One region of the Rhizobium sp. CRRU65 genome, then DNA from elsewhere that is predicted to be linked to it. Evidence: riboswitches for the same ligand, from Rfam matches in the RefSeq annotation. Region 1 holds a riboswitch; each other region holds the start of a gene.
What was found. Region 1 has a riboswitch for cobalamin ahead of bluB (5,6-dimethylbenzimidazole synthase). Riboswitches for the same ligand answer to the same signal wherever they lie in the genome.

Region 1 (10,082 bases):
AGTGCCGGATGCCGCTCCGCGAGTTCGGCCATGACAGGCGCAAGCCGCTTGATCCCCAGTGTCGTCGGAGCGCTTAGACGCAGGCGTCCCGACATGGCCTCGGCGTCAGGCCGGGAGATGTCGTTGAGTTCCTCCAACTCGTCGATGATTCTGTTTGCCTTGACGAGGAAGCGGGACCCGACCTCGGTCAGCCGCTGCGTACGCGTCGTGCGTTCGATCAGCTTGACCCCATACTCCTGCTCCAGCGCCTGGATGCGCCTGCCGACCATGGCAGGCGAAATGCCGAGCCGCTTCGCGGCGGCGGCGAAACTCCCCGATGTCGCGGCGGCAATGAGGGTCTGCAAGTTCAGAAGATCGGGCATTCGATACTTTTATGCATCTCTGTTATCGGGATCAATGCAATTAACGACGGAATATTTCGGATGTATCCCTGTGGCCATCACATCGGAAACAGGAGACAGAACGATGAAGACTGCAATTATCGGCATCGGAAACATGGGCAAGGGCCTGGCCTCACGCCTTGCCGGGAAGACTGACCTGATCGTCGCGGCACGCAACGATCAGGCCGCGCGCAGCCTTGCCGAAAGCCTCGGCGTTGAAAGCGCTACTATTGCGGAGGCGATCGCCGCCGCGGGGATCGTCATCCTCGCCGTTCCCTATGCCAGCGCTCTTGAGATCGCCGCCTCGCCGTCGCTCTCGGGCAAGATTGTCGTCGACATCAGCAATCCCCTGAAGCCCGATTTCTCCGGTCTGCTCTTCGGTCACGAAACCTCCGCCGCCGACAAAATCCAGAATGCCGCGACCGGCGCCAGGGTGGTCAAAGCTTTCAACACCATCTTCGCCGAGCTCTTCAACGCGTCCCACGATGCCACGGCCAAGGTGCCGGTATTTGTCGCCGGAAATGACGCAGACGCGGTGGAAAAGGTTTCCAGACTAGTCGTCGACGCAGGATTTGCCGTCGAAAAGACCGGAGGCCTCGACGCTGCCAAGCTCCTGGAACCGCTGGGCATGCTCAATATCCGCCTCGGCTACGGGCTCGGCCGCGGAACCGCCATCGCCCCGGCCTGGATGAACATCGCCGCCTGAGGTCTCTCATCGATCGGCAGGAGCGACATCCCGTCCGTGAGGGCGGGATGTTTTTATTGCCCAGACAAAAACTCGCCAACTCCGCCATTTCCATACTGTCGTGCGTATCCGATTGATGTATGGAGGGAGCTCAAAAGACGTGCACGGAGGCGGCGATGGATCACCCGGAAAAATCGAAGACAGAAAAGAACCTGACGAGTGGCGATCTCGACGAGCAGGCGCTTTTCTTCCACCGCTATCCCCGCCCCGGCAAGCTGGAGATCCAGGCGACCAAGCCGCTCGGCAACCAGCGCGACCTGGCGCTCGCCTATTCGCCGGGTGTTGCCGCTCCCTGCCTTGCCATCCGCGACAATCCTGAGATGGCGGCCGAATATACCTCGCGCGCCAATCTCGTCGCCGTTATCTCCAACGGCACCGCCGTGCTTGGCCTCGGCAATATCGGCCCGCTTGCCTCCAAACCTGTTATGGAGGGCAAGGCGGTGCTCTTCAAGAAATTCGCCGGCATCGACGTCTTCGATATCGAGATCGACGCCGCAGGCGTCGACCAGATGGTCTCGACCATCGCCTCGCTGGAGCCGACCTTCGGCGGCATCAACCTCGAGGATATCAAGGCGCCGGAATGTTTCGAGGTCGAGCGGCGCCTGCGCGAGAAGATGAAGATCCCCGTCTTCCACGACGATCAGCACGGCACGGCGATCATCGTCGCCGCCGCGATCCTGAACGGGCTTGAACTCGCCGGTAAGAACATCGCCGACATCAAGATCGTCGCCTCCGGCGCGGGTGCCGCCGCCCTTGCCTGCCTCAACCTGCTTGTCATTCTCGGGGCAAAACGCGAAAACATCTGGGTCCACGATCTCGAAGGCCTCGTTTATGAGGGCCGGGTCGAGCTGATGGATGAATGGAAATCCATCTATGCCCAGAAGAGCGAGACGCGCACGCTGGCCGAAAATATCGGCGGCGCCGACGTCTTCCTCGGCCTGTCCGCCGCGGGCGTGCTGAAGCCGGAGCTGCTGGCGCAGATGGCCGACAAGCCGTTGATCATGGCGCTTGCCAATCCGACGCCGGAGATCATGCCGGATCTCGCCCGAGCTGCCCGCCCCGATGCGATGATCTGCACCGGCCGCTCGGATTTCGCCAACCAGGTCAACAACGTCCTCTGCTTCCCTTATATCTTCCGCGGCGCGCTCGATTGCGGCGCCGAGACGATCAATGAGGAAATGAAGATGGCGGCCGTGCGCGCCATCGCAGCCCTTGCCCGCGAAGAGCCGTCGGATGTCGCCGCCCGCGCCTATTCCGGCGAGACCCCGGTCTTCGGCCCCGATTATCTGATCCCCTCGCCCTTCGATCCGCGCCTGATCCTGCGCATCGCGCCTGCGGTCGCCAAGGCCGCCGAACAGAGCGGCGTCGCGCGCCGCCCGATCCAGGATTTCGACGCCTATCTCGACCAGCTGAACCGCTTCGTCTTCCGCTCCGGCTTCGTCATGAAGCCGATCTTCACCGCCGCCAAGGCCGCCGAGCGCAAGCGCGTCATCTTCTCCGAAGGCGAGGACGAGCGCGTGCTGCGCGCCGCCCAGGTGCTGCTCGAGGAAGGCCTTGCCGAACCGATCCTGATCGGCCGCCCGCAAGTTATCGAGACACGCCTGAAGCGCTACGGCCTGCGCATCCGGCCGCTGCAGGATTTCGAAGTCATCAATCCGGAAGACGATCCGCGCTTCCGCGAATATGTCGATCTCTATTTCTCCCTCGTCGGCCGCCGCGGCGTCATCCCGGAAGCCGCCCGCACGATCGTGCGCACCAACACCACCGTCATCGGCGCGCTGGCGCTGAGGCGCGGCGAGGCCGATGCGCTGATCTGCGGCCTCGAAGGCCGCTACGAGAAGCATCTGCGCGATGTTCGCCAGATCATCGGCAAGCGCAAGAATGTCCGCGATTTCTCAGCCCTCAGCCTGATGATCTCGCAGCGCGGCGCCACCTTCTTCACCGACACTTACGTCACCTTCAATCCGACCGCCGAAGAGGTCGCCGAGGCGACGGTGCTCGCGGCCGAGGAAATCCGCCGGTTCGGCCTCACGCCGCGCGCCGCCCTGGTCTCGCATTCCAATTTCGGCTCACGTGAGTCCGAAAGCGCCACGAAGATGCGCAACGCCCTGCAGCTCGTGCGCGAGGCAGCACCCGACCTCGAGGTCGATGGCGAGATGCACGGCGAAAGCGCGATCACCGAAGCGCTGCGCAAGCGCGTCATGCCGGACACGACGCTGCACGATGAGGCCAACCTTTTGGTCTTCCCGAACCTCGATGCCGCCAACATCACCCTCGGTGTGGTGAAGTCGATGACCGACGGCCTGCATGTCGGCCCGATCCTGCTCGGCACCGCCCTGCCCGCCCATATCCTCGCCCCCTCGGTCACCTCCCGCGGCGTCGTTAATATGGCGGCACTCGCCGTCGTCGAGGCATCGCAACCGGCTTGAGCCGGTTGCCCGCAACACAGCGTAAAGACCCTGAAGTCGTCCCGACACATGTCCTGATGCCGTCTCAGGCACTCCGTATCGACAGGCGCCCTTTATCCGCGAGCACATCGGCGCGTTCGTTACCGGCAATGCCGGAATGGCCCTTGCACCAGGCAATGGTCATGAGCGCATTCTGGGATAATTGAAGATCGACCGCTTTCCAGAGTTCCGCATTGGCGATCGTTCGCCTTCGCGCATTCCCATTCGGGCTGCCCTTCTTCCAGCCGTTGTTCTTCCAGATGTATCGCCAGCTGTTGCAGCCTTTGACGGCGTAGACGGAATCGGACCAGATGGTGACAGGCTCGCCGCTTGCCTCGCTGTTGATCCAGATTGCCGCCCTGAGCACGGCGGTCAATTCCATCGAATTATTGGCGGAATCTTCGGCGCCACCGAAGCCGGACGCGATTTCCGCGGTATCGCGATAAACGACGAATGCCCAGCCTCCGTGCCCAGAACCCGGTTCATAACAACCGTCCACGAAGACGTGGAAGCCGTCTTGGGTTTCCGGCAGCCCGACTGTCGTTGCGGGGGAGCTGAGTTCGTTGGCAATACCTGTCATTTTCGACGTCCTGATATGAGTACGTTCCCCAAGCGACCCTGGAGATTGGAGTGGAGCACTGGCCTCGTTGATTGCCATCGGCAGCTTCTTCACAATCGAACACTGGGTCTCTGGCGGTCCACTGGATAAAATCGCGAAAATGCGCTAGGAATTTCTCCAAGCTTATTAAGAGAAACACGTTAAGAGACAACGCGCGGCGATCGAGGCCGCAATCGACCGATCGATTCTTTGCTCATTCCGGGACGACGCCGTGAAACGCCGAAACCTGTCTCTTGCCCTTCTCCTTGCCTTTGCGGCGCCTGCCGCCGCGCAAAGCAGCGCCGTCTGTGAAGACCTGCGCGGCCGCCTTGCCGACCTGCCGCGATCGATCGGCAATGGCAACGGCCCGGAAGCGCGCCAATATTCCAGCGCCATGGCCGAACAGAACCTCGAGCTGCGCAAGGTTCGCAACGAGCTGCGCAGCAACGACTGCACCTCGGGCAGCATGGTCGTGATCGGTGGCGAGAATGCCGATTATTGCGCCGAACTCGCGCAGTCCGAAGCCCGCATGATCGACAATATCCGCTATCTCCAGGACCGCCGCAACGAGCTGGCCAACCAGAATGGCGCCGATGACGACGCGCGCCGCGAACTGGTCGCGGCTCTCGACCGCAACGGCTGCAACAGCGAAAACTTCTATGCTCCGAGCGACCGCAGCGCCAACGAACCGGCTCCGAGCGTCGAGGAACAGGCGATGCGCACCGATACCTTCATTCCGCTCGGCGGCGGTGAAGAGGTCGATCCGCGCTACGGCCTGCCGCGGGCCGAGATGCTCTCGCCGGTCAGCACCATGTGTGTGCGCAGCTGCGACGGCGGCTTCTTCCCGATCAGCTCGAACGCCACATCGGTCGATTTCGGCCGCGACGCCCAAACCTGCGCCAAGATGTGCCCGGGCATCGAGACCGAACTGTTCTATCGTGACGTGACAAGCACCGAAGCCTCGAACATGATCTCGGTCGCAACGGGCACGCCCTACAGCGCCATGAAGAACGCCTTTGCCTACAAGAACCGCACGCCCGGGGAAAAGTCCGCCTGCGCCTGCAATCTCACCGCCTATTACGAGGAGATGCGCGGCAAGCAGGCGGTCAGCGAACCGCCGCAGCAGGGCTCGATCACCACCATCCGCACCAATCCCCCGGCGAAGGATGGCACAGCGCAGATCGCACCGCAGCCGTCCGTTCCCGAGCGTCCGTATGATCCGACGCAGAACCGCGTCCGTCAGGTCGGCCCGCAGTTCCTGGCCGGCGATCAGGGGTCGATTGATCTCGCCAACCCGGCAACGTCAGGTCCGCAGCCGCAACAGCAGCAGTGATTGAATGGTCAGTAGGTCGTACGGCCGCCACTCAGGTCGAACGTCGACGCGGTCGTGAAGGAGTTCTCCTCGGAGAGCAGCCAGACGACCATCGAAGCGATCTCATGAAGTTCAGCAAAACGGTCGCGCGGAATGCGGACGCGCATATATTCGATAAACTCGGGTGTCAGCCCATCCAATATAGGTGTCTTTGCTGTGGTTGGCGTTACCGCGTTCACGGCGATTCCCGTCTTTGCGAGTTCCTTGCCAAGAGACTTGGTGAAACCCAGCACACCAGCTTTCGCTGCGCTGTAGGCGGCGATGTTCGGATTTCCTTCCTTGCCCGCAACCGAGGAGATGTTCACGATCCGCCCATAGTCGCGCTTTAACATGACCGGAACGACGTGCCGGCAGCAGTTGAAGGTTCCCGTGAGGCAGACATCGAGGACGTCGTTCCACTCTTTGAGGTCGTATTCGATGGTCGGCTTTACCGGACCGGTGATCCCCGCAGAATTGACCAGACCGTCGATACGGCCGAAAATCTCTTCGGTCGCCGCCGCAGCGCTCTTCACTGATACGGGATCTGCGACATTGACGCCGAAAGCAGCCGTGCCGGATCCGAGAGCGGAAGCGCTGTCCTTCGCCATGTTTTCGTTCAGGTCCCAGATGGCCACCTTGCCACCAGACTGGATGACGCGCTCTGCGATCGCGTAGCCGATGCCCCGCGCACCGCCTGTGATCACGATGATGCGTTCCTTCAAGTCGATCATGTTCATTGGGCCGTTATCCTCCGATTGAGCCGCCGATAGCCGAATATCTATTGGAAATTCCGAGATTCGCCTTCAGCGTATCGATATGAAGGCCAGGAATAAAGATATCTCGGCCTCGCCCGGCGTCGGCGATACCGACATCGGTTTGCTCACCTTGACGGTCAATGGCGTGACTGCGCGATTGAGGCCATGCTCGACCGCACGGCCCCCGGGAAGACCGTGCCCTAGGTGTTCAGTCCCCACCCATCATGGAAGACGAGGTCTTCGAGCGGCAGGCGCTGCCGCCAGCCTTTGATGGAGAGTTCCGGCTCGTCATAGAGCCGATCGACGAAACCGGCACAGAGCCACGCGACCACCTCGATATGCTCGGGTATGCCGAGAATGGTTTTCAGATCGCCTTCGCGAAAGATGCTGACCCAACCGATGCCGACCCCTTCCGCCCGCGCCGCCAGCCAGAGATTCTGGATGGCGCAGACCGTCGAGTATGAATCCATCTTCGGATTGTGGGTGCGCCCCAGCACCACGCTGCCGCTGCGCGTGGGATCGCAGGTCACGCATATGCCGAGCGGCGCCTCCACGATGCCTTCGAGCTTGAGGGCGCGGTAGGCCTGCTGCCGCTCGCCGGCAAACATCTGCGCCGCCTCCTCGTTGGCACTCGCAAAGGCATCCCGGACGCGCGCCCGCACAGCGACACTTTTCACCAGAATGAAATTCCACGGCTGCATGAAGCCGACCGAGGGTGCGTGGTGAGCGGCCATCAGCAGCCGCTGCACGACATCGTCAGGCAAAGGATCGGGTCGAAACTGGCTGCGAACGTCGCGCCGCGTCATGATCGCGTGATAGACGGCCTCGCGTTCGGCCAAGGAAAAACCGGACGCCGCCGAAAGGGCATCCTCATCAAAGGGTCGCATCGTCAAATCCCCAACAACGCGACCGCCCCGCTGTCCGCGCGGATCGGTCTATCTTGCCAGGCCGGTCTTCTGACTCGGCGTCATCCGTCTGCCGCAGCCTTCCCGGCGAAAAGCCAGTGGCGTGATGAAGCGGCAAGCGTCGGCCTTACAGCGTTGGGCACGTTCCGGTCTTGCACCGGATTCCCGATTCTCCCGCCTTATCGGCGGGCACCTGACGGCGCATCTATTTCAGGAAAGCGCGGCGGCGGCAAGCCGCGAGCCGATGTGGCGTTGAAGCCGCGTTCAGTTGGCAGAGGCGCGATGTTCCCTGAACGCCGCAGCCAGGGTTCTGAGCGCCGAGCGCGATCTTGCATCCGTTAGTGTCGAATGCAGGACGATCTCCGACGAGGGCAGCGGCGGCAGGCTGAAGCGCTGACTCACTTCCATCGAGCCCACCGGCGCGAGACGGTGGGAGAATGCCGCGACCGCAAGCCCAGCCGACACCGCCGCCGTCATCACCAGCGAGCCCCCGCCCAGGAAAACCTCGTTCCAGGCGATTCCTGCACCATCGAGCGCGTGGGTAGCGATGTTGTGGACGCCACAAGATGGCGACAGTGCAGCAAGACGCAGCGGCTCACCGCGGCGATACTCGAACTGCGGTGCCGCGAACCACCCGAAATGCTCCGGCCCAAGCACCTCACCGTCACGCCGATCCTCTTCCCGGCGAATGATCGCCGCATCCAGCTCACCGCGATCGAATGCATCGAGCAACACTCGAGAATTGTCGAGCTGCACCTCGATCGTCAGCCCTGGATCGTGAGCGCTGAGACGCGCCAGAATCGTCGGAACCTCCGGCCCCGCCACATGCGCGGCGATGCCGAGCGTGAAGTGCCGATTTGTCGAGGAAAGGGCTGCGACCGCACGATCATGGGCGCCGATGAAATCCCGCGCGGATTGAAGAAAGACCGCGCCCTGCGCCGATAGGCGCACCAAGCGCGGGGTCCGCTCGATCAGCCTGTGGCCGAGACGCTCCTCCAGCCGCTTCAACTTGACGCTGATTGCCGCCTGAGTGCTGCCTAACGCCTCGGCGGCGCGGGTGAAGCTCTGCAGCTCGGCAATGGTCACGAACGCCCGCACCGCATCCACATCGAGCATTGTTATAGCAACCATCCAAAATTGTTGTTTCTGAAATAGAAAATCATCCAATTCAGTTATGGTCAAGCGCCGACTATGGTGGCTCGAACCGGCAGCGCCCCGATTTCACCTGTCATCGGGATTTCGTCGTCGCCCATCCCGTGCTGAAAGGACCAACCATGCCACCCGCTTCCATTGCCTCATCCAGGCTGCAGGGCATCGTCGCCCTGGCAGCCGCCTGCCTTTCGTCCCTTATGTTCGGTCTGGAGATCTCAAGCGTACCCGCGATATTGCCGACGCTGGAGGCGGTGCTGCATGCCGATTTCCGGCAACTTCAATGGATCATGAATGCCTATACGATCGCGGTGACTACGGTGCTTATGGCAACGGGCACGCTGGCCGACCGTTATGGCCGCAAGCGCGTCTTCCTGATCGGCATCATTGCCTTCGGCTTGACCTCGCTGATCTGCGGGCTCGCGGACAATGCACCCGTTCTGATCGTCGCCCGCTTCCTCCAGGGCATGAGTGGCGGCGCTATGCTGATCTGCCAAGTGGCCGTCCTCTCGCACCAGTTTCCAGAGGGGCGGCAGCGCAGCATGGCCTTCGGCTGGTGGGGGATTATCTTCGGCATCGGCTTGGGATTCGGGCCGCTGGTCGGCGTTATGATCGCGGCCTTGTCGACCTGGGAATGGGTGTTCCTGGTCCATGTTGTGCTGGCGGCCGTGACAGCCACGCTCGCCGTCTTCGGTGTCTGTGAATCGCGTGACCCCGAGGCGAAAAGCCTCGATATCGCGGGCATCGCCACCCTGTCGCTTTCCGTCTTCTGCCTTGCCTTCTACATCACCCAGGGGCCAGCCCTCGGTTTTGACAATACTACGGCACTTGCAGCCATCGGCCTTTCTGCCGCAAGTTTCATAGCCTTCATCGTTGCAGAGAAGATCAATTCGCGGCCGATGTTTGATGTCTCGGTCTTTCGCATCCGCGCCTTCTCCGGCGCCGTAATCGGCTCGGTCGCGATGAATATCAGCTTTTGGCCCTTCATGATCTATCTGCCGATCTGGTTTCAGGCAGGCCTTGGTTATGGTAGTCTCGCCGCCGGTCTGTCGCTGCTCGCCTATACGCTTCCCACGCTCATCGTCCCGCCGCTGGCTGAGCGGCTATCGCTGCGCTATCGCCCCGGTCTCGTCATTCCAATCGGCCTGTTCACGATCGGCCTCGGTTTCCTGCTGATGCGGTTCGGAGCTGCCTCCGACGCGGCAAGCTGGCTGACCATGCTGCCCGGCGCATTGCTTTCCGGCCTCGGCCTCGGAATGACCAATACCCCCGTCACCAACACGACGACAGGTGCGGTCGCGCGCGACCGCGCCGGCATGGCATCGGGGATCGATATGAGCGCCCGGATGATCTCACTCGCGATCAACATCGCAGTGATGGGCTTCATCCTGGTCAGCGGCGTGTTCTCACATCTAGAAAACGTCCTGCCGGCGACGCTCGGCCCGGAACAACTGCGGGCTATGGCTGAACGCATCTCAGCCGGAAACATCGCCTCCCTCCCCGATCTGCCCGCCAACATCATCCGCGACGCGCTCGTCGAGGGATTCGGCTGGGTGATGCTCTACGGTGGCCTCGGTGCGTGGCTGCTGGCCACGGCCAGCTTCCTCGTCTTCGGCTCAGGAAAGATTCGCCGCTGCGCCGAAGATGAGGCATGCAATTCGACTGTGGTTTGAGGATGAGGCAGTGCTATGCTCTGGAGGTGAGAATGGAGCAAGACGTCACCGCGCACCCCCTCTATCCAGCAGCGAACAG
Region 2 (10,082 bases), on a different contig from region 1:
TGGTATCGGCAATTCCAGCATGGAAAGCCAAGGGTGACCGAACCGTCCCGGCCGCAGCGCGGCGAAAATCTCGATATCACGCATAAGCGCGGCAAGCCGACCTTGCGAACGATCGCCACGATCGCCGGCCTTGCGGTGACGACGGTGTCACGGGCGCTTTCGGATGCGCCGCAGATTTCACTCGAGACCCGCCAACGGGTGCATCGTATCGCCCGCGAAATCGGCTATCTCCCTGACCGGGCCGCGCAGCGCCTGAAGACAGGCCGCACCAACGTCATCGCCATCCTGCTCGATTCGCACGAGGAAGTGGTCGGTTTCAGCACCTCGATCATGTACGGCATCGCCAAGGCGCTGAAGGAGACCTCATACCATCTGGTCGTCGCCCCGAATTTCCTGTCGACGACCGATATCGAGGCCGCCGAATACATCATCCGCAACCACCTCGCCGACGGGCTGATCTTCACGCGCACCGAACCGCTCGATGCGCGCGTCCGCCTGCTGCTCGAAACCGGCTTTCCCTTCATCTGTCATGGCCGCACTGAATTTTCGACGCCGCACCCCTATGTCGACTACGACAATTTCACCTTTGCCTATGAGGCGGCGCGCCGGCTGATCGCCAAAGGCCGCAGAAAGGTGGCGGTGATCCTGCCGCCGAAGCGGCTGACCTTCTGCCAGCATATCCTGCACGGCTTCATGACGGCGGTGCGGGAGGCAGGCATCGCCTATGAGGTTCCCGAGGCGGTCGATCTCGATACACCGGCAGACGTTCTGCGTGACTTCATCCGCAGCCGCGCAGCCGCGCCAGATGCTCCGGATGGCTTCATCTGTCCCGGCGAAGTTTCGGCGCTCGCCGTCATCAGCGGCATGAGCGATGCCGGCCGCATACTGGCGGTCGATTACGATATCGTCGCCAAGGAGACGTCCCGCCTTCTCACCCAGCTGCAGCCGAAGGTCGACACGATCCACGAGGACCTGACGGCGGCCGGCGAGGATTTGGGACGCATGCTGCTGCAGCGCATCAACAATCCGGATGCCGAGGATCTGCAACTCCTGCTGCCGCCGCAGATCAACTTTCCGATCGGTTAGACGACCTCGGGTTGGCATCAAACCTCGAAGCTACGAAAACCGGCGTGAAATCAACGTCATCTCATCCCTTAATGACGCTGACGCTTCAAAACTGTTTCCATGGCGCGTGAATTGTCCTAGAAGCACCGCGCAATCCGGTCGCAGCCCACCCGGTCAAAACAAGGGATCCAAAATATGAAAACCATCGTTGTCTGCTCCGGCGGACTGGACTCCGTTACGCTTGCCCACAAGGTAGCAGCGGAACAACAGCTTATCGGTCTCGTATCCTTCGACTACGGCCAACGGCATCGCAAGGAACTCGACTTCGCCGCCAGATGTGCCTCACGCCTCGCCGTTCCCCATCATATTATCGACATCGCCAGCATCGGCGGTCATCTCAGCGGATCGGCCCTGACCGACAATGTCGAGGTTCCGGATGGCCACTACGCCGAGGAGACCATGAAAGCCACCGTCGTGCCCAACCGCAATGCGATCATGCTGGCAATCGCGTTCGGTTTGGCGGCCGCGCAAAAAGCAGATGCCGTTGCCGTCGCGGTGCATGGCGGCGACCACTTCATTTATCCGGACTGCCGGCCGGGCTTCATCGATGCTTTCCAGCATATGCAAAACGAAGCGCTGGAAGGTTATGCCAGCGTCAAACTGCTTGCACCCTATGTCGACGTTTCCAAAGCGGCGATCGTGGTTGACGGCGAAAAACACGGCACGCCGTTCTCGGAAACCTGGTCCTGCTACAAGGGCGGCGAGCTCCACTGTGGGCGCTGCGGAACCTGTGTGGAACGCCGTGAAGCTTTCCATCTTGCCGGCGTCCCCGATCCCACGGAATACGAAGACCAGGATTTCTGGAGAGCGGCCGTGTCGCGATACTCGGCCACGGAGGTGCATTGATGTACCGCATCACCAAGGAGTTTCATCTCTCCGCCTCCCATCAATTGGATCACCTGCCCGCCGACCATCAATGTGCTCGGCTCCACGGTCACAACTACGTCGTCGTCGTCGAGCTGGCTGCGGAAAGCCTGAATGATGATGGCTTCGTCCGTGACTATCACGACCTCTCGCCGCTCAAGCGCTACATCGACGAAACTTTCGACCATCGTCACCTGAACGACGTCTTCGGCCATTCAAAAGTCACCTCCGAGTTCCTGGCGAGGCACTTCTACGACTGGTGCAAGCAGCACTTCCCGGAAACATCGTCCGTTCGCGTAAGCGAGACGCCGAAAACCTGGGCGGAGTACAGGCCGTGAGCGCCGGGACCATTCGCGTCAGCGAGATCTTTGGCCCGACCATACAGGGTGAAGGCGCCTTGATCGGGCTGCCGACGGTGTTCGTGAGGACAGGCGGCTGTGACTACCGGTGTTCCTGGTGCGACAGCCTTCACGCCGTCGATAGCGCCTTCCGGGATCAATGGATTCCCATGTCCACGGAGGCAATCTGGCACGAGGTCATGAAGCTCTCCGGTGGAAAGCCACTGACGGTTTCCCTTTCCGGAGGCAATCCGGCGATACAGCCCCTAAGGCCGCTTATCGAGCTTGGCCATTCGCGAGGATATCGTTTTACCCTGGAGACACAGGGAAGCATAGCCCAGAGCTGGTTTCGCGATCTCGACGTCCTGGTCGTCAGCCCCAAACCGCCATCGAGCGGAATGCTGACGGATTGGGATCAGGTGGATAACTGCCTGCAACTGGCCGCCGGCGGACCGGAGGTCGCATTGAAGATTGTTGTCTTCGACGATGCCGACTACGAATTCGCCCAACAGGCGGGTCAGCGCTATCCCCAAATTCCGTTGTTCCTTCAGCCAGGCAATCATACGCCGCCGCCGCCCGATAACGATGACGCACGCACTGATATCGACGGCGTGATGGATCGGATGCACTGGCTTGTCGAAAGGGTGACGGCCGACCAATGGTTTGAAGTCCGCGTACTGCCGCAATTGCACGTGCTGCTCTGGGGAAACAAGCGAGGCGTATGAGCCTGCCTGCGCTGAAAATCATGCAGCGACGTGCTCCGGAAAGGCGAAAACATCGACGGGCTCTCCAAGCCCGCGCAGCGGGAAGGTGCCGAGACTATCCATGTCCTTCGCGCAGCCCGCCATTTCGACAAAGGCCCGCGACAAGAGCACCGGACGCTTGACCTCCTTGGTCAGGGTTTCCAGTCGCGAGGCGACATTGACCGCCGGGCCGATGACGGTGAAATCCAGCCGCCGGCGCGAGCCGATATTGCCGTACATGACGTCGCCGACATGCACCCCGACGCCGTAGCGCAGCGGTTCGCGGCCGTTGCCCGCATATTGCTGGTTCAATTGCGCCATCAACGCCTGCCCTTCGCGGATCGCCTGCAGCAGATCGAGGCAGGCCGTTTCCTTGGCTAACGGGAAGATCGCCAGCAATCCGTCACCCATGAACTTCAGGATCTCTCCGCCATGCCGCTCGATCGGATCTGACATGGCGTCGAAATAATCGTTGAGCAGATGGATGACATCGTCACGCGGCCAGAGATCGGAGATCGCCGTAAAGTCGCGCAGGTCGCAGATCATGATTGCCGCCCCGACGGTCGCGCCGCTGCCGCGCGTCGTGACGCCCGACAGGATCTGTTCGCTCGCATGCGGTCCGACATAGGTCTGCAGCAGCGTGCGCGCCATGATGTTCTTCAGCCGGATTTCGCTGACGAGCGTCAAGGCCGGCAGCAGATCACGCAGGAAATCGACATGCTCGCTCGTAAAACCGCCCGGCCGGCTGGTCGAAAATGTCGCGACATGCCGTTTGCCGAAAGTATGCTCGAGGGGCCAGGCGATATACTCTGTGAGGCCGTCATCGCGCAGTTCCTGATAGAATGAATCCTCGTCGCCGTCGGCTGTGCCTTCCAGCTGTCTACGCACCTCCTCCGAACCCTGATGGATCGCGTTGACGGGGCTCTTCAGGAACTCCGGCGTATTTTCGACACCATAGGCGAAAGTGTTGATCTTCGCCTCTGCCAGGCCTTCCTTCCAGAGGATACGGGCGCCGATCCATTGCGGATGGTTCGTCCTGAAATGCAATGTCACCCGCGCCACCGGCACGCCTGCCGCCAGCAGCTTCTCGCACATGTCCACCAGGATATTGTCGATGAACCGCTCACCGCGCGTCTCGTTCACCAGCCAGTCGAGAATCCGTCTTCTGCGGATCGGCCAGACGCCTTCCTCCGCTTCGACGGCAGTCCCGGCCTTGTTCAAAAAAGACGACATCAAAAACTCCCGCTACGCCATATCGGCGAGTACCGAATTTAGAGCATGTCGCGCAAAAGTGTGCCGCGGTTTTGCGATAACGACATGCGTAAAAACAAAGGCCTAAAGCGCGAAGAGCGTATCTGAAAGATCGCGACGCGCTTTGGTTTCCGCTGAATGTGGGCGATGAGAGAGCAAATGATAAGAGGCAGACGGCGATCAAGCCTCAGAAATCCCAGTCCTCGTCCTCGGTCGCCACCGCCTTGCCGATGACATAGGAGGAACCGGAGCCGGAGAAGAAGTCGTGGTTCTCGTCGGCATTCGGCGAAAGCGCCGACAGGATCGCCGGATTGACCTTGCAGGCCTCAGCCGGGAACAGCGCCTCGTAGCCAAGGTTCATCAGCGCCTTATTGGCATTGTAATGCAGGAATTTCTTGACGTCCTCGGTCAGCCCGACGCCGTCATAGAGCGCTTCGGTATATTTCGCCTCGTTGTCGTAGAGTTCGAGCAGCAGTTCGAAGCCGAAATCCTTGATCTCCTGCTTCCGTTCCTCGCCGAGCCGCTCCAGCTCGCGCTGGAACTTGTAGCCGATATAATAGCCGTGCACCGCCTCGTCGCGGATGATCAGCCGGATCATGTCGGCCGTGTTGGTCAGCTTGGCCCGGCTCGACCAGTACATCGGCAGGTAGAAGCCGGAATAGAACAGGAAGCTTTCGAGAAAAACGCTCGCAACCTTCTTCTTCAACGGATCGCCGGAGCGATACTGCTCCATGATCAGCGCCGATTTCCGCTGCAGGAATTCGTTCTCCTCCGACCAGCGATAGGCATCGTCGACATCGGGCGTCGAGCACAGCGTCGAGAAGATCGACGAATAGGAGCGCGCATGCACCGCCTCCATGAAGGAGACGTTGGAAAGCACCGCCTCCTCATGCGGCGTTACCGCATCCTCCATCAGCCGGATGGAACCGACGCCGTTCTGGATCGTGTCGAGCAGCGTCAATCCAGTGAAGACGCGGATAGTCAGCTGCTGCTCGGCCGGCGTCAGCGTTGCCCAGGAGGGAATGTCGTTGGAAAGCGGCACCTTTTCCGGCAGCCAGAAATTGCCGGTGAGCCGGTTCCAGACTTCGAGATCCTTGTCGTCCTCGATGCGGTTCCAGTTGACGGCGCGCACGTGGGAAGCGGGTTTGATTTGCATGTTCATCGGGTGGTCCTTTTCGGGCGCCAGAATCTGCATGGCGAAGGGAACTGCGAACCCTCCCGTTCCTTGCAGCGCCAGCAGCATTCAAATCACAAGGTACAGGATACGCAGCCCTGCACCTCGGTGCCGGACAGCGCCATCTGGCGAAGGCGGATGTAGTAGATCGTCTTGATGCCCTTCTTCCAGGCATGGATCTGCGCCTTGTTGATGTCGCGCGTCGTTGCCGTGTCGCGAAAGAACAAGGTCAGCGACAGGCCCTGGTCGACATGCTGGGTCGCCGCTGCATAGGTGTCGATGATCTTCTCCGGCCCGATCTCGTAGGCGTCCTGATAATAATCGAGATTGTCGTTGGTCATGAACGGCGCCGGATAATAGACGCGGCCGATCTTGCCTTCCTTGCGGATCTCGATCTTCGAGACGATCGGATGGATCGAGGAGGTCGAGTGGTTGATATAGGAGATCGAGCCTGTCGGCGGCACCGCCTGCAGGTTCTGGTTATAGAGGCCGGAGGCCATCACCGCCTTTTTCAACGCCACCCAATCTTCCTGCGTCGGAATGTGAATGCCTGACGTCTCGAACAGCGCCTTGACCCTCTCCGTCGCAGGCTCCCAGAGCCGGTCGGTATATTTGTCGAAATAGTCGCCGGAGGCATATTTCGAGTTCTCGAAGCCCTTGAAGCTCGCGCCGCGTTCGACCGCCAAAAGATTCGAGGCGCGGATCGCGTGGTAGGTCACCGTGTAGAAATAGATGTTGGTGAAATCGACGCCTTCCTCGGAGCCATAGAAGATGCGTTCGCGGGCGAGGTAGCCGTGCAGATTCATCTGGCCGAGGCCGATCGCATGGCTCTCGTCATTGCCCTTCTCGATCGAAGGGACTGAGGAGATGTGGCTCATGTCGGAAACAGCACTCAACGCCCGGATCGAGGTCTCGATCGTCTTGCCGAAATCGACCGAATCCATCGCTGCCGCGATGTTCAGCGAGCCGAGATTACAGGAGATGTCCTTGCCGAGATGTTTGTAGGAGAGGTCGTCGTTATATTCGCTCGCCTCACTCACCTGCAGGATTTCCGAGCATAGATTGCTCATCGAAACACGTCCGGCGATCGGGTTTGCCCGGTTCACCGTGTCCTCGAACATGATGTAGGGATAGCCGCTCTCGAACTGGATTTCGGCAAGCACCTGGAAGAATTCGCGTGCCTTGATCTTCTTCTTGGAGATGCGGGCGTCGTCAGCCATCTCGCGGTACTTTTCCGTCACCGAAATCTCGGTGAAGGGCACGCCATAGACGCGCTCCACGTCATAGGGCGAGAACAGGTACATGTCCTCGTTGTTCCTCGCGAGTTCGAAGGTGATATCGGGCACGACGACGCCGAGCGACAGCGTCTTGATGCGGATCTTCTCGTCGGCATTTTCGCGCTTGGTGTCGAGAAAGCGCATGATGTCGGGGTGATGGGCATTGAGATAGACGGCCCCCGCGCCCTGCCGTGCGCCGAGCTGGTTGGCATAGGAAAAACTGTCTTCGAGCAGCTTCATGACAGGGATGATGCCCGAGGACTGGTTCTCGATATGCTTGATCGGCGCGCCTGCCTCGCGGATATTCGTCAGCGACAGCGCCACGCCGCCGCCGCGCTTCGACAATTGCAGCGCCGAATTGATCGACCGGCCGATCGATTCCATATTGTCCTCGACGCGCAGCAGGAAGCAGGAAACCAGTTCGCCGCGCTGCTTCTTACCGGCATTGAGGAAGGTCGGCGTCGCCGGCTGGAAGCGGCCGGAAATGATCTCGTCGACCATGTCGCGGGCAAGGCTCTCGTCGCCGCGCGCCAAGGCCAGGGCCACCATGCAGATGCGGTCCTCATAGCGCTCGAGATAGCGCTTTCCGTCGAAGGTCTTCAGCGTATAGCTGGTGTAATATTTGAAGGCGCCGAGGAAGGTCGGGAAACGGAACTTCTTGGCATAGGCCTGGTCGAACAGATCCCGCACGAAATTGAAGGAATACTGGTCGAGAACCTCCTGCTCGTAATAGCCCTCGGTCACGAGGTAATCGAGCTTTTCCCGGAGATTGTGAAAGAACACCGTGTTCTGGTTCACATGCTGCAGGAAATACTGCTTGGCCGCCATTCGATCCTTGTCGAGCTGGATCCGCCCCTGATCGTCATAGAGGTTCAGCATCGCATTCAGCGCGTGGTAGTCGAGCGTTTCCGCTGCTTTCAAAGGGCGTTCGAGAATTCCCGTGTCCAAAACCGTTCCATTCCGTGTTTGACGTTGGCGACATCCGCTTCTGTGCCCAGCAGTTCGAACCTGTAGAGGTAAGGCACCTGGCACTTCTTTGAGATCACGTCGCCGGCGAGCCCGTATGTTTCGCCGAAATTGCTGTTGCCCGCGGCAATCACGCCGCGGATGTGTCCTCGGTTTTCCGTATCGTTGAGGAAACGGATCACCTGCTTGGGAACGGCGCCCTTGCCGCCGTCGCCGCTATAGGTCGGCACGATCAGCACGAAGGGTTCGCGGATATGGAACGCGTCTGCGCCATTTGGCGGAATGCGCGCCGCGCGCAGTCCGAGCTTGGCGACGAACCGATGGGTGTTCTCGGACCGGCTGGAATAATAGACGATCAGAGCCATCGCCTTTCCTCAGGAAAGTGCGCTGATCATGTCGGGACGGAAGCCGGCCCAATGCTGCTCGCCGGCGATGACGACGGGCGCCTGCATGTAGCCGAGGCTGCGGACCCGCTCGAGCGCTTCGGCATTCTGCGAAATATCGACGATGTCATAATCGACGCCCAACCGGTCGAGGGCGCGGTAGGTGGCAGTGCATTGGACGCAGGCAGGCTTGCTGTAGACGGTGATGGTCATGATATTCCTCGTGACGACGCGATTGGGACGCAGGACATCGATCGGAAATCTCGCGATATCCGTCGAAAACACTCTGTATTTTGCAGCGATGCGGCTCGTTCAGCCGCTGGGCGTGATCCGCCCTCTACCTCTAGCGGGTGGCGGCCTGAACTGAGATACTGACATGACTTCACCCCGAAGTGGCTCAATGCGAAGGTTTCGGGGGCGGAGGCTCGGGCCTGCGAAACGCGATGCGGAGATTCCCCGCAGCCATGCAACGCGACCTTCCGACACCCCGCCCGTGGACGTTTCGTTCGAGGCAGGTCTCCTGGCTCACGGGTCAAAGCGCCTGCCCAGCCTTCCCGGAGCATCATGCTCCAGTGACCTGAAATCGGACAGTTGCTCGCCGCTTACAGTTGCGGGGGCAGCTCCGGCATTGCCGCGCCATGATGGCGAAGCGCACCGAATTCCCGTCTTAGCCGCCGATCCTCACGAATCGACGGAACCTCGAACACTAGATATAGTACGCCAATCCAAATTCGCGTCAACGGATGGTTTGTGCATTGCGTTACGACAGGTTTGAAATCGCTACGTTCCTGTGAAAAACATGGCTAACGAAAGCTTAAAGAAAGCAGGCTGTGGAGAAGGTCCTGACGAGGAGAGCCTATCTATGGCCGGTCCCGCGATTTTCGATTCGAGATCGGGCCTGAATCGTCGATGGGACATCCCGCCGGTGACGAGCGCGGGAGGGATGAAGTCAGGAAAGTTTATATCTTTATTCGAAGCAGCCGCAGCGCGTTGATCGTCACCAGCACGGTGGCGCCGGTATCGGCGAGGATCGCCGGCCAGAGCCCGGTGATGCCGGCGATCGTCGTCACCAGAAACACCGCCTTTAGTCCGAGTGCGATGGTGATGTTCTGCAGGATATTGCGCATCGTGCGTTTGGAAAGTTCGATCATCCGCGCCACGTCGCCGACACGTCCGTGCAGCACGGCGGCATCCGCCGTCTCCAGCGCCACATCGGTGCCGCCGCCCATAGCGATACCGATATCGGCAGCGGCCAGCGCCGGAGCATCGTTGATGCCGTCGCCGATCTTGGCGACGATGAAGCCTTGGCGCTTCAATTCGCCGACGACCCGCTGCTTGTCCTCCGGCATCATCTCGCCGCGCCAGTCGATGCCGAGCATGCCGGCAACGGCTGCTGCCGTCCGCTTGTTGTCGCCGGTCAGCATGATAGCCTTGACGCCTGCTGATTTGAGGGCAGCGAGCCCGGCCTCGGCATCCTGACGCGGCTCGTCGCGCATGGCGATAAGGCCGGCCACAACACCGTTGACGAGCAGCACCGACACGCTCTTGCCCTCGTCGTTCAACGCTGAGATGCGTGCATCCTGTTCAGCACTGAGCGTCCCGCGCTCGCGGGCGGCGGGCGGCGACAAGAGGTCCAGCGTCTCACCACCGACTTTGCCGCTGACGCCCTTGCCCGGCAGCGCTTCCAGCTCGAAGGCCGGCGGCACGGGAACGCCGTCCGCCTTGGCGCGGTTGAGGATCGCCAGCGCCAGCGGATGGCTGGAACCCTGTTCCAGCACCGCCGCGCGCGACAGCACCTGCGCCTCGGTCAGACCAAAGGAAATGATGTCAGTCACCTGAGGCTTGCCTTCCGTCAGCGTGCCTGTTTTGTCGAAGGCGACCATCGTCACCTTGCCGAGCGTCTCCAGCACCGCGCCGCCCTTCATCAGCAGCCCGCGCCGCGCACCGGATGAAAGCGAGGC
Region 3 (10,082 bases), on a different contig from region 1:
GGCCCTGCAGCAATATATCCACCAGACAAGTGCTGAAGTCGCCGGCTTCCCGACGCTCGAAGCGGTGCCGACCAATCTCGTCGGCAACGTCCGCAACGACATCTATCTGATCGGCGAGGCGCTGAAGTTGATCGACAAGCAGAAGCTGCTGCCGATGGATGCCGGCGACCTCAGCGCGGTGACGAGCTACCACAAGGCGGTCGACAACGCGACGAAGTTCATCCCGCTCTGGGTGAAAGTGGCGGTCGCGATCGCGCTCGGCCTCGGTACGATGGTGGGCTGGAAGCGCATCGTCGTCACCGTCGGCGAAAAGATCGGCAAGACGCATCTGACCTATGGTCAGGGCGCGGCAGCCGAAGTCGTGGCGATGGTCACTATCGCCTCGGCCGACCATCTCGGCCTGCCGGTCTCGACCACCCATGTGCTGTCATCAGGCGTTGCCGGCACTATGGCGGCCAACGGTTCCGGCCTGCAATGGTCGACCGTGCGTAACATGCTGATGGCCTGGGTGCTGACGCTGCCGGCCTCGATCGCGATCGCCTTCGTGCTGTTCGTGATCATGCGCCAGGTTTTTTAAAGCAAATTCCCGGCAAAGCGCGAAGCGGTTTTGCCGGGAATTGCGTCAAAACAAAAGGTAGAGCGTTCCGTCAGCCCGTCGAGGCCAATTTGGTATTGCGATCGCTGATGAAGATGCCCGCCTCGGCGGCGGGCATAGCCTTGCCGAAAAGATAGCCCTGGCCGATGTCGCAGCCAAGCTGCAGCAGGAAGGCGAGCTGGCCGTGCTCCTCGATACCTTCCGCCGTCGTCTTGATGTTGAGGCTCCTGCCGAGGCCGAGCATGGCGCGGACGATCTTTTCCTGCCGCTCGTCGTCGCGATAGGTGGCGATGAAGCTTTTGTCGATCTTGATCTTGTCGAAACGATAGCGGGAAAGCTGGGCGAGGCTCGAATAGCCCGTGCCGAAATCGTCGAGTGCGATCTGGATGCCGGCGGCGTGCAGCTCGTCGAGAATGAGGGCGGCGATGGCGGGATCCTGGATCAGCGCGTTTTCGGTGATCTCCACTTCCAGGCGCTGCGGCGGCAGCCGGCTTGCCGAAAGGACCTTGAGAATACGCGATGTCAGCAATCTGTCTTCCATCTGCACCGGCGAGACGTTGAAGGACAACGTCACATGATCCGGCCAGGCGAGTGCGTCGCTGCAGGCCTGGGTGAGGAGATCCTCGAATAATGCCGTGATCATGCCGGTTTCCTCGGCGATATCGATGAAGACCGGCGGCGGGATGTTGACGCCGTCGTCGCCGATCCAGCGCGCCAGCGCCTCGAAGCCGCAGAGCTGGCCGGTCTTGAGGTCGATCAGCGGCTGATAGAAGGGCTTGATCGCCTTGTTGGAGATCGCGGCGCGCAGCCTGGTTTCCAGCGCGGCGCGTTCCGTTACCTTGTCCTGCATCGAAGGTTCGAAGACGAAATAGTGGTTGGGTCCGCGTGATTTCGCCTCGTACATGGCGAGGTCGGCACGGTGGGCGGCATCTTCCAGCGGCTCGGCTCCCTCGGCCCAGCGGTCATAGCCGACGCTGGCGCCGACTTCGACGGCAAAGCCATCGATATGGATCGGCCGGGTGACGGCCTGGATCAGCAGCTTGGCAAAACGCTCCTCGCGCTGCGCCGTCAGGGCGAAGGCGACGATGATGAATTCGTCGCCGCCGAAGCGATAGACGCAATCGGCATTGCCGAGCGCGCAGATGCGTCTGGCAACCTCGATCAACAGGATGTCGCCGCCCTTGTGGCCGACGAGGTCATTGACCTTCTTGAAGCCGTCGAGGTCAACGGAGAAGATGGTGACGTTGCGGTCCCACTCCTCGATCTCGGCCTCGTCGTCCTTGATCGGCCGGGAGAGGATCTTGCGCTCGAAGGCGTAGCGGTTCGGCAGCTTGGTGAGATGGTCGTGGGTTGCGGTCCAATCGGCTTTTGCCTGGGCGGCCGCGCGCAGTTCCATTTCCTTACGCAGGTCGGCGATGCGCAGCACCGAATAGACGAAGCTCATGGCGCCGGCGATGCCGAGCGCCAGAACGAGCTTGTCGGCGCCGTACTCGCCGAAGCCGGTCATGAAGGCGACCAGGCTGTCGTCGAGCTGTAGCAGCGTGCCGAGAAGCCAGAGGGTCACTCCAGACACCACGATCGACACGCATTGCCGTCCGGCCCTGCTTTGGAAAAACACCGGCATTATGCCTTCTCCATCTCCACCTTCGCGGAAATATCACGAAAGTCTGAAATGTTTGTTGAAACCAGAAGGCGAATTATCAGAGGCGGCAGCCTGTTGCTGTGCCGCAGAGAGACCCGACGGGGCCTGTGGGGAACCAGGGCGTCGTTATCAGCGCGATCGCCTTCGTGGTTCGGGAGACCGGCTGATGCGGGAAAAGAACGAAGGCGAGCGTGCTAATGCATCGCTCGCCCTTTCTCGTGCTTCAGGCGGTGACGATCAGCAGCGGAACGCTGAAGATGAGACCGACCAGAACCGTGACTGTGGCGACACGCATAAAACGCAGGCGTCGCGTGCGCTCGCCACTCCAATCATATGTCATTCTTCCATCTCCTTGGGACAAGGAAGTAGTCCCCGCAAAGCCGGGTTCAACATAGATGACGCGATTTGCTTGTGCAAAGCTGGATAAGATCAGCAGTCTCTAATGCTGGAAGCGCAGAGACCAGCGCTGTCCGTTGCTGGTCATGCGGATGACGGAAAGCGGCTCGACGTCACTCAGCCAGAAGGAGGAGAGCGGCGCCTGCAGTACATGCACGATCGCTGCCCGGATGACGGCCGCGTGGCTAACGGCGATCACATGGCCGCCGAGGCTCGATTGCTCATCCATCCAGCCGGCGATGCGCGTGCGCAGATCAACAAGGCTCTCGCCGCCATGCGGGGCCGCTTCCGGATCGCTCATCCAGCCCATGAGGTTTTCCGGCTCTTCGGTCCCGATCGTCGTGATCGACCTGCCGGCCCAGCGGCCATGGTCGCAGTCGCGAAGTGCGAGGTCTATGCGGGCTTCGAGGCGGAGCGCTTCCGCGGTCTGGCGGGCACGCAAAGCCGGGCTCATGGCAATTCGATCGGCGCGGGGCGGGGCGATCATCCTGCCGGCCTCCTCCACTGCCTTATCCTCGAGCGGTTCGTCGAGCGGGAACAGGGCCTTGCGGCTTGCTGCCGTCGCGCCGTGGCAGATCCAGGTGAGGCGCGTGTTCACGGTCGTTCTTGTCTCCCGGAATGCGGCGACAGCGTCCTTCGCCGGCTTGTGAAGTTTCGTTGACAGTCTCTTCGGCGTGCAGATATAACCGTGCAGTTGCGGGTTTGGAAGCCGGTGTAAGTCCGGCGCGGTCGCGCCACTGTGACCAGCGTGTCGAAAGCTCTTCGCGCTGGAAGTCAGACCCTACTGCACAAGCACTCTTTCGACTGAACGCGTCATTCCCGGAGGAATACATGTCTGACACCACTTTCGCGCCCGTTGCGGTACCGGCGCCGATCCCTGTAGGCGAGATCCTGCCCTGGGCGATCTTCGGCGGCCTGCTGATGCTCATCGTCCTCTATTTCGTCGGCACCGAGGAAGGCGCAATGGCGCTGTTCAACGGCATGTATGTGCACGAATTCGTGCATGACGGCCGCCATCTCCTCGGCTTTCCCTGCCACTAAAGCGCGTCGCGATCTTTCAGATTCGCTCATCGCGCTATAGGTTTTTGTTTTACGCATGTCTTTATCGCAAAACCGCGGCACACTTTTGCGCGACGTGCCTTAAGGGAGTTCCGGACATGGTTGGAAACCTTTTGCTTCGCGGCATGCTCGCGGGCCTGATTGCTGGCATCCTGGTTTTCGCTTTCGCCCATACGTTCGGCGAGCCGCTGGTCGATGCGGCGATCGCCTTCGAGGAGGCGAGCGCCCAGGCGGCCGGCGAAGCTGCCGAACCCGAAATCGTCAGCCGCGCCACACAGGCCGGTCTCGGCCTTTTCACCGGCGTCATGGCCTACAGCGCCGCCGTCGGCGGGCTCTTCGCGCTCGCTTTCGCTTTCGTGCACGGCCGCTTCAGCAGCCTTTCGCCGCGCGGCACCTCGGCCGTCATCGCCATTGCCGCCTTCGTGGCGGTCGTCCTCGTTCCCGGGATCAAGTATCCGGCCAACCCGCCGGCAGTCGGCAATCCCGATACGATCGGCGCCAGGACCGAGCTGTTCTTCCTGATGATCGTCGTCTCGCTTGCGGCGCTGATTGCCGCAGTGGCGCTGTCGCGCCGCCTGTCCGAGCGTTTCGGTCTCTGGAACGGCGCGATCATCGCCGGCATCGCCTATCTCGTCTTCATCGGCGTGGTGCTCTATCTGCTGCCGCCGATCAACGAGGTGCCGGAGAACTTCTCGGCGATGGTGCTCTGGCGTTTCCGCACCACTTCGCTCGGAATGCATGTGATCCTCTGGGCAACGCTCGGCCTCGGCTTCGGAGCGCTGGCGGAAAAGCGGCTTGCGGTCGGGGGCGGGGAACGCGGCCGGCCGGCCACGGCATTGCACTGAACGCATCGAAGGACGCCGCTTTGCCGGCGCCCTGAACTTTTCGGGCGAGTATGAAAAACGACAGAGCCAGACCACTGCTGTTGACGGCGTTCTCTGCCGTCGCGTTTTTTTGTGTGGTCGCTGGAAGCGCTTTTGCCCATAGCCGCAGCGACGGCGGCAGCCATGCGGGTCTGGATATCCCGCAAATTTCCCACGGCGAGATGGCTGTCATGTCTGACTATCGCAGTGGGATTGTCGATCTTGCATCCCGTGCTGTCGATACGAACGAGCCGTTCCGCCGCGTGCTGAACTATGCAGAGATCCAGTATTCCTACTGTCTGTGGGGCCGGATGCCGGGCAGCGTGACGGATGAGGAAAGCCCGTTCAACGAATGCGCTCATGCCTATCTCGCCGCGACCAAGGCGGTCTTGCTTTCGATGCGCGAGATGCCGCGGGAGGCTGCCGCGGCGGGTGAAATCATTTCCGCGGTCGACGCCGACATGGTGCGGCGCGGGCTTGCGCTGATCAGCTGCCGGTTCAGCGACGAAGCCTTCAACACCGCCGATATCGTCAAGCCGCGCTGGAGCGAGATCCCATTCCATGCCGCCAGCATGGCGTCGCTGACGGGGCTTGCCGCGTTGTTCGGACTTGGCGTGTTTGCGCTTCGTCGCTTCTCGCGACCGAAAGCTCAGTCGTCGGAATAGCGCTGCTCGCGCCACGGATCGCCGTAGATGTGGTAGCCGTTCTTTTCCCAGAAGCCGGCCTGGTCGGCAGGCATCAGCTCGATGCGGCGCAGCCATTTGGCGCTTTTCCAGAAATAGAGATGCGGCACGACGAGGCGCATCGGGCCGCCGTGCTCCGGTGTCAGCGGCAGGCCTTCCCAGGCGGTGGCGAGGATCGCATCCTCGGCAGCGAAATCGGAGAGCGGCAGGTTGGTGGTATAGCCGTCATAACTCGTCAGCATGACGTAAGCGGCTTCAGGCTTCGGCATGGCGAGGTCGAGCAGATTGCGCGTCGAAACGCCCTTCCATTTGTTGTCGTAGCGCGACCAGGTGGTGACGCAGTGGATATCGCTCACCCCCGTGCTCTGTTCGATCGCCTGGAAGTCGGCCCAGGTGAGGGTGCGCGTCGTTTCGACGAGGCCGCGCACCTCGAGCCGCCAGGTCTCGGTCGAGATGACAGGCTGCTGGCCGAGATCGAGCACCGGCCAGTTCTTGACGAGGTGCTGGCCGGGCGGCAGGCGCTCGGCTTCGGGACGGCTGATACGGCCGGTCAGGAACTTGCCCTCTGCCGCCCAGCGGCGCTTGGATGTGGTGAGTTTGTTATCGGCGGGCGTCTGGTCGTCGCTCATGGGCGGGGGCCTCCTTGCGGTGCAGCAATAGGACATCCACCCCTGCCGGGTGTCAAGTTTCGACGGCCCCTTGGAATTCCCTACCCACCCCTCTAAACTCGGTCCGTCGGGTATGCCTCGCTGGGGAGTGGAGGCAGAAAGGGGAGGAGCCGGTTCTGTCTTCGAAATATCGTGCGATAGCGGCGTTGCTGGTGGTGCCGCTGATCATCTTCTCCTTCTTCACCTATGGGAGCGCGATTGCGACGCGCGCCTATATGGAGGAAGCCTCGGCGCAGGCAGGAACGGCGTTGCGCCTTGCCGTTTCGGCACTCAGCGGCCATCTCAACCGCTACGAGGCGCTGCCGGCGCTGATCGCCGATCACGACGACATCAAGGAACTGGTGAGCGCGCCTGAGGATGTGGCGCTGCGCGATGCGGCCAATCTCTATCTCAAGGAGATCAACGGACTGCTGAAATCCTCCGATATCTATGTGGTCAAGCCAGACGGAGAGACGATCGCGGCCAGCAATTACGATGGGCCTGCAAGCTTCGTCGGACAGAACTTTAGCTACCGGCCCTATTTCCAGGATGCAATCGAAGGCCGGCAGGCACGGTTTTACGCGCTCGGCACCACCTCGCTGAAGCGCGGCTATTATTTTGCCGCGCCGATCCGGATCGGTGCGGATATTCGCGGCGTCATCGTCTTCAAGGTCGATATAGACACGATCGAATCCTCCTGGGGCGGCGGCGAATACAGGATTTTCGTCTCCGATCCGGAGGGCATCATCTTCATGTCCGGCAGCCCGGAATGGCTCTACGGCGCGATCCTGCCGCTGACGGCCGACCGCGTCGCCCGCACCGAGGCCTCGCGGCGTTATGCCAATGCCAGGCTGGCGGCGTTGCCGGTGACGCGTCACCACTTCGAGCAGCATGAGCTGATGACGCTGGCCAGCGAGCGCGGTTCGAGCGAATATCTGGTGCTCTCGCATTACATGCCGGCCGAGGACTGGACGGTGAACGTGCTGATGGAGACGAGTTCCATCCGCGCCCAGGCGCGCACGGCGCTTGCTGCCGTGTTTCTCATCCTCTGCATTGCCGGGCTTACGGTGGCCGTCCTTCGCCAGCGGCGGGCGCGGCTTGCCGAGCGCATGCAGATGCAGGCCGAGGCCCGCAACGAGCTGGAGCGGCGCGTCGATGAGCGCACGGCCGATCTTGCCCGCGTCAACAGCCGCATCGAAGAGGAGATCGCCGAGCGGCGGCTGACCGAGCAGCAGCTTCGACAGACGCAAGCGGACCTCATCCAGGCGGGCAAGCTTGCCGGGCTGGGGCAGATGTCGGCTGCGCTTTCGCACGAGTTCAACCAGCCGCTCGCCGCTGCCAAGACCTATACGGACAGCGCCTCCGTTCTCATCGACCGTGGGCGGACGGAGGAGGCGCGAGACAATATCCGCCGTATCGGCGGGCTGATCGACCGTATGGCTGCGATCAGCCGGCACCTGCGCAACTTCGCCCGCAAGCCGAACGAGAAGCTCGGTCCCGTTTCCCTCGACGAGGCGATGCGCGACACGCTCGAGATCGTCGCCTGGCGGCTGAAGGCGGCGGATGCCGAACTGCTGCTCGCTCTCGGGCCGCGTCCACCGGTGGTGCGCGCCGGTTCGGTGCGTCTGCAGCAGGTGCTGGTGAACGTGATCTCGAATGCGGCCGATGCGGTGGAAGGGCTGAATGATCGGCGCATCGAGGTTTCGGCCTTCGAGGAGGCCGGAAAGGTGGTGCTGACGGTGCGGGATCATGGACCGGGCGTGCCGGCGGCGATCGCCGAGCGTATCTTCGATCCGTTCTTCACGACGAAGGGCGTCGGCAAGGGGCTCGGCCTCGGGCTTTCGATCTCCTACAACATCATCAAGGATTTCGGCGGCAGCCTGACTGCTGCCAATCATCCCGAAGGAGGCGCGGTGTTCCGCATCGAGCTGCAATCGGCGGCAGGATTGATGCCGGAGGCAGCGGAATGAACGATGCAAAGATCCTGCTGGTCGACGACGAGGAGGAACTGCGCCGCTCGACGGCGCAGGCGCTGGAGCTCTCCGGCTTCAGCGTCGAGACCTATTCGAACGGCGACCACGTGCTGGAGCTGATCGGCTACAGCTTTCCCGGCGTCGTTGTCAGCGATATCCGCATGCCCGGCATCGACGGCATGACGCTGATGCAGAAGATCCGCGAGCTCGACCCGGAGGTACCGGTCATTCTCGTCACCGGCCACGGCGACGTTCAGCTTGCGGTGAAGGCGATGCGCGAAGGCGCTTATGATTTCATCGAGAAGCCGTTCACGCCGGAGATGCTTGCCGGCGTCATCCGCCGGGCGATGGAGCGGCGCAGCCTGGTGCTCGAAAACCGGCTGCTGAAGGCAGTCGCCGGCAAGCGCGACGATATCGAGGCGCGGCTGCCGGGGCGCACGCAGGTGATGGTGGATCTGCGCTACCACATCCGGGCGATCGGGGCGAGCGATGCCGATACGCTGATCGTCGGCGAGACCGGGGCCGGCAAGGAGGTGGTGGCGCGGGCGCTCCACGACATCAGCGCCCGGGCGAGCCGGCCGTTCATCGCGATCAATTGTGCCGCACTGCCGGCGAACCTGATCGAGAGCGAGCTCTTCGGCCATGAGGTGGGGGCATTTCCGGGTGCGGTAAGGCCGCGTTATGGAAAGTTCGAACACGGGCGCGGCGGCACGATCCTGCTCGACGAGATCGGCTCCATGCCCTTCGACCTGCAGGCGAAGTTCCTGCGGGTGCTGCAGGAGCGGGTCATCTCCAGGCTCGGATCGAACGAGGTCGTGGCGCTCGACGTGCGCTTCATCGCGACAAGCAAGGTCGATCTGGAAGCGGAGGTGGCGGCCGGGCGTTTCCGCGCCGACCTCTTCTATCGGCTGAACGTCGCGACGCTGCACGTGCCGTCTCTGTCGCAGCGGCGGGCGGATGTTCCGCTGCTTTTCCTGCAGCTGGTGCGGGAAGCGGCTGCTCGCTACGGCCGCGACGAGATGGTCGTTCCGCCGGACGTGATTTCCGACATCGCTCAGCGCGACTGGCCCGGCAATGTGCGTGAATTGAGGAATGCCGCCGACCGTCTGGTCCTCGGGCTCGACAATGGCGGGCGCCAAGCCGAGGAGGCGACCGGACTTGCAGAGCGCGTCGCCGAATTCGAGCGAGGGGTCATTGCCAGCGCGCTGGTGGCGCATGGCGGCAGCCTCAGGCCGGTCTATGAGTCGCTCGGCATTTCTCGGAAGACACTCTACGAAAAGATGCAGAAATACGGTCTCGACAAGCGGATGCTGACTACCGAAGGCTAGCTCGGAGCTGGGGCGGCGCTGCAATCTCGCGGTGCGATGGGTGGATTTCCACCCACCGCCAGAGCCGTTTGTTTCCGAATCGACCCATGCTGCATCGCACTGTGGCAAAATCGTCTTTCGAAAGCGGCTGCAATGATTGCGGGTCGATTTTTCCCAGCGACAAATAGGTGATCCGAACCGGCGCGGAGGATGTGTCGGCGGGCTTGCTTATTTCATCAGGGAGGAAACGATGAAAATTCTAAAGGCCATGCTCGGCCTGACCGCGGCTGCTGCGGTCTCACTTCTCGCCAGCGTCGCTTCGGCGCAGACCTATCCCGAACGCACCATCACCATGGTCGTGCCGTTTGCGGCCGGCGGCCCGACGGATACCGTTGCGCGCCTGGTCGCCGAATCCATGTCGAAGGATCTCGGCCAGCAGATCGTCGTCGAAAATGTCGGCGGCGCCGGCGGCACGCTCGGCGCCGGCCGCGTGGCGAGTGCCGATCCCGACGGCTACACCATCCTGCTGCACCATATCGGCATGGCGACCAGCGCCACGCTCTACCGCAAGCTCGCTTACGACACGCTCGGCGCCTTCGACTATGTCGGCCTCGTCACCGAGGTGCCGATGACGATCGTTGCCCGCAAGGACATGGAGCCGACCGACCTCAAGGGGCTGATCGACTACATCAAGGCCAACAAGGACAAGGTGACGGTGGCCAATGCCGGCATCGGTGCGGCTTCGCACCTCTGCGGCATGATGTTCATGAGCGCCATCCAGACGCCGCTGACGACCGTTCCCTACAAGGGCACAGGGCCTGCCATGACCGATCTGCTCGGCGGTCAGGTCGACGTCATGTGCGACCAGACGACCAACACGACGAAGCAGATCCAGGGCGGCACGATCAAGGCCTATG

Region 2: another riboswitch for cobalamin. It lies ahead of nrdH (glutaredoxin-like protein NrdH); the one in region 1 lies ahead of bluB (5,6-dimethylbenzimidazole synthase).
Region 3: another riboswitch for cobalamin. It lies ahead of ACM5SV_RS33350 (CbtB domain-containing protein); the one in region 1 lies ahead of bluB (5,6-dimethylbenzimidazole synthase).

The regions. Positions count from the first base shown of each region.
Region 1 covers NZ_JBLYZH010000014.1:157,625-167,706, reverse strand. Annotated here, with positions in the region: gene ACM5SV_RS25810 (LysR family transcriptional regulator) at 1-362, opposite strand, end outside; gene ACM5SV_RS25805 (NADPH-dependent F420 reductase) at 466-1,086, shown strand; gene ACM5SV_RS25800 (NADP-dependent malic enzyme) at 1,242-3,554, shown strand; gene ACM5SV_RS25795 (ribonuclease H family protein) at 3,619-4,152, opposite strand; gene ACM5SV_RS25790 (DUF2865 domain-containing protein) at 4,403-5,503, shown strand; gene ACM5SV_RS25785 (SDR family NAD(P)-dependent oxidoreductase) at 5,512-6,258, opposite strand; gene bluB (5,6-dimethylbenzimidazole synthase) at 6,477-7,163, opposite strand; cobalamin riboswitch at 7,205-7,393, opposite strand; gene ACM5SV_RS25775 (LysR family transcriptional regulator) at 7,446-8,303, opposite strand; gene ACM5SV_RS25770 (MFS transporter) at 8,456-10,003, shown strand.
Region 2 covers NZ_JBLYZH010000032.1:1,104-11,185, forward strand. Annotated here, with positions in the region: gene ACM5SV_RS35895 (LacI family transcriptional regulator) at 34-1,086, shown strand; gene queC (7-cyano-7-deazaguanine synthase QueC) at 1,261-1,971, shown strand; gene queD (6-carboxytetrahydropterin synthase QueD) at 1,971-2,327, shown strand; gene queE (7-carboxy-7-deazaguanine synthase QueE) at 2,324-3,052, shown strand; gene ACM5SV_RS35915 (adenylate/guanylate cyclase domain-containing protein) at 3,071-4,303, opposite strand; gene nrdF (class 1b ribonucleoside-diphosphate reductase subunit beta) at 4,509-5,483, opposite strand; gene nrdE (class 1b ribonucleoside-diphosphate reductase subunit alpha) at 5,570-7,720, opposite strand; gene nrdI (class Ib ribonucleoside-diphosphate reductase assembly flavoprotein NrdI) at 7,690-8,103, opposite strand; gene nrdH (glutaredoxin-like protein NrdH) at 8,113-8,334, opposite strand; cobalamin riboswitch at 8,614-8,838, opposite strand; gene ACM5SV_RS35940 (heavy metal translocating P-type ATPase) at 9,081-10,082, opposite strand, start outside.
Region 3 covers NZ_JBLYZH010000024.1:24,364-34,445, reverse strand. Annotated here, with positions in the region: gene ACM5SV_RS33365 (inorganic phosphate transporter) at 1-577, shown strand, start outside; gene ACM5SV_RS33360 (putative bifunctional diguanylate cyclase/phosphodiesterase) at 648-2,219, opposite strand; gene ACM5SV_RS33355 (histidine phosphatase family protein) at 2,677-3,231, opposite strand; adenosylcobalamin (AdoCbl) riboswitch at 3,309-3,463, shown strand; gene ACM5SV_RS33350 (CbtB domain-containing protein) at 3,465-3,674, shown strand; gene ACM5SV_RS33345 (CbtA family protein) at 3,791-4,537, shown strand; gene ACM5SV_RS33340 (hypothetical protein) at 4,588-5,220, shown strand; gene ACM5SV_RS33335 (sulfite oxidase-like oxidoreductase) at 5,205-5,867, opposite strand; gene ACM5SV_RS33330 (sensor histidine kinase) at 6,059-7,855, shown strand; gene ACM5SV_RS33325 (sigma-54-dependent transcriptional regulator) at 7,852-9,186, shown strand; gene ACM5SV_RS33320 (tripartite tricarboxylate transporter substrate-binding protein) at 9,416-10,082, shown strand, end outside.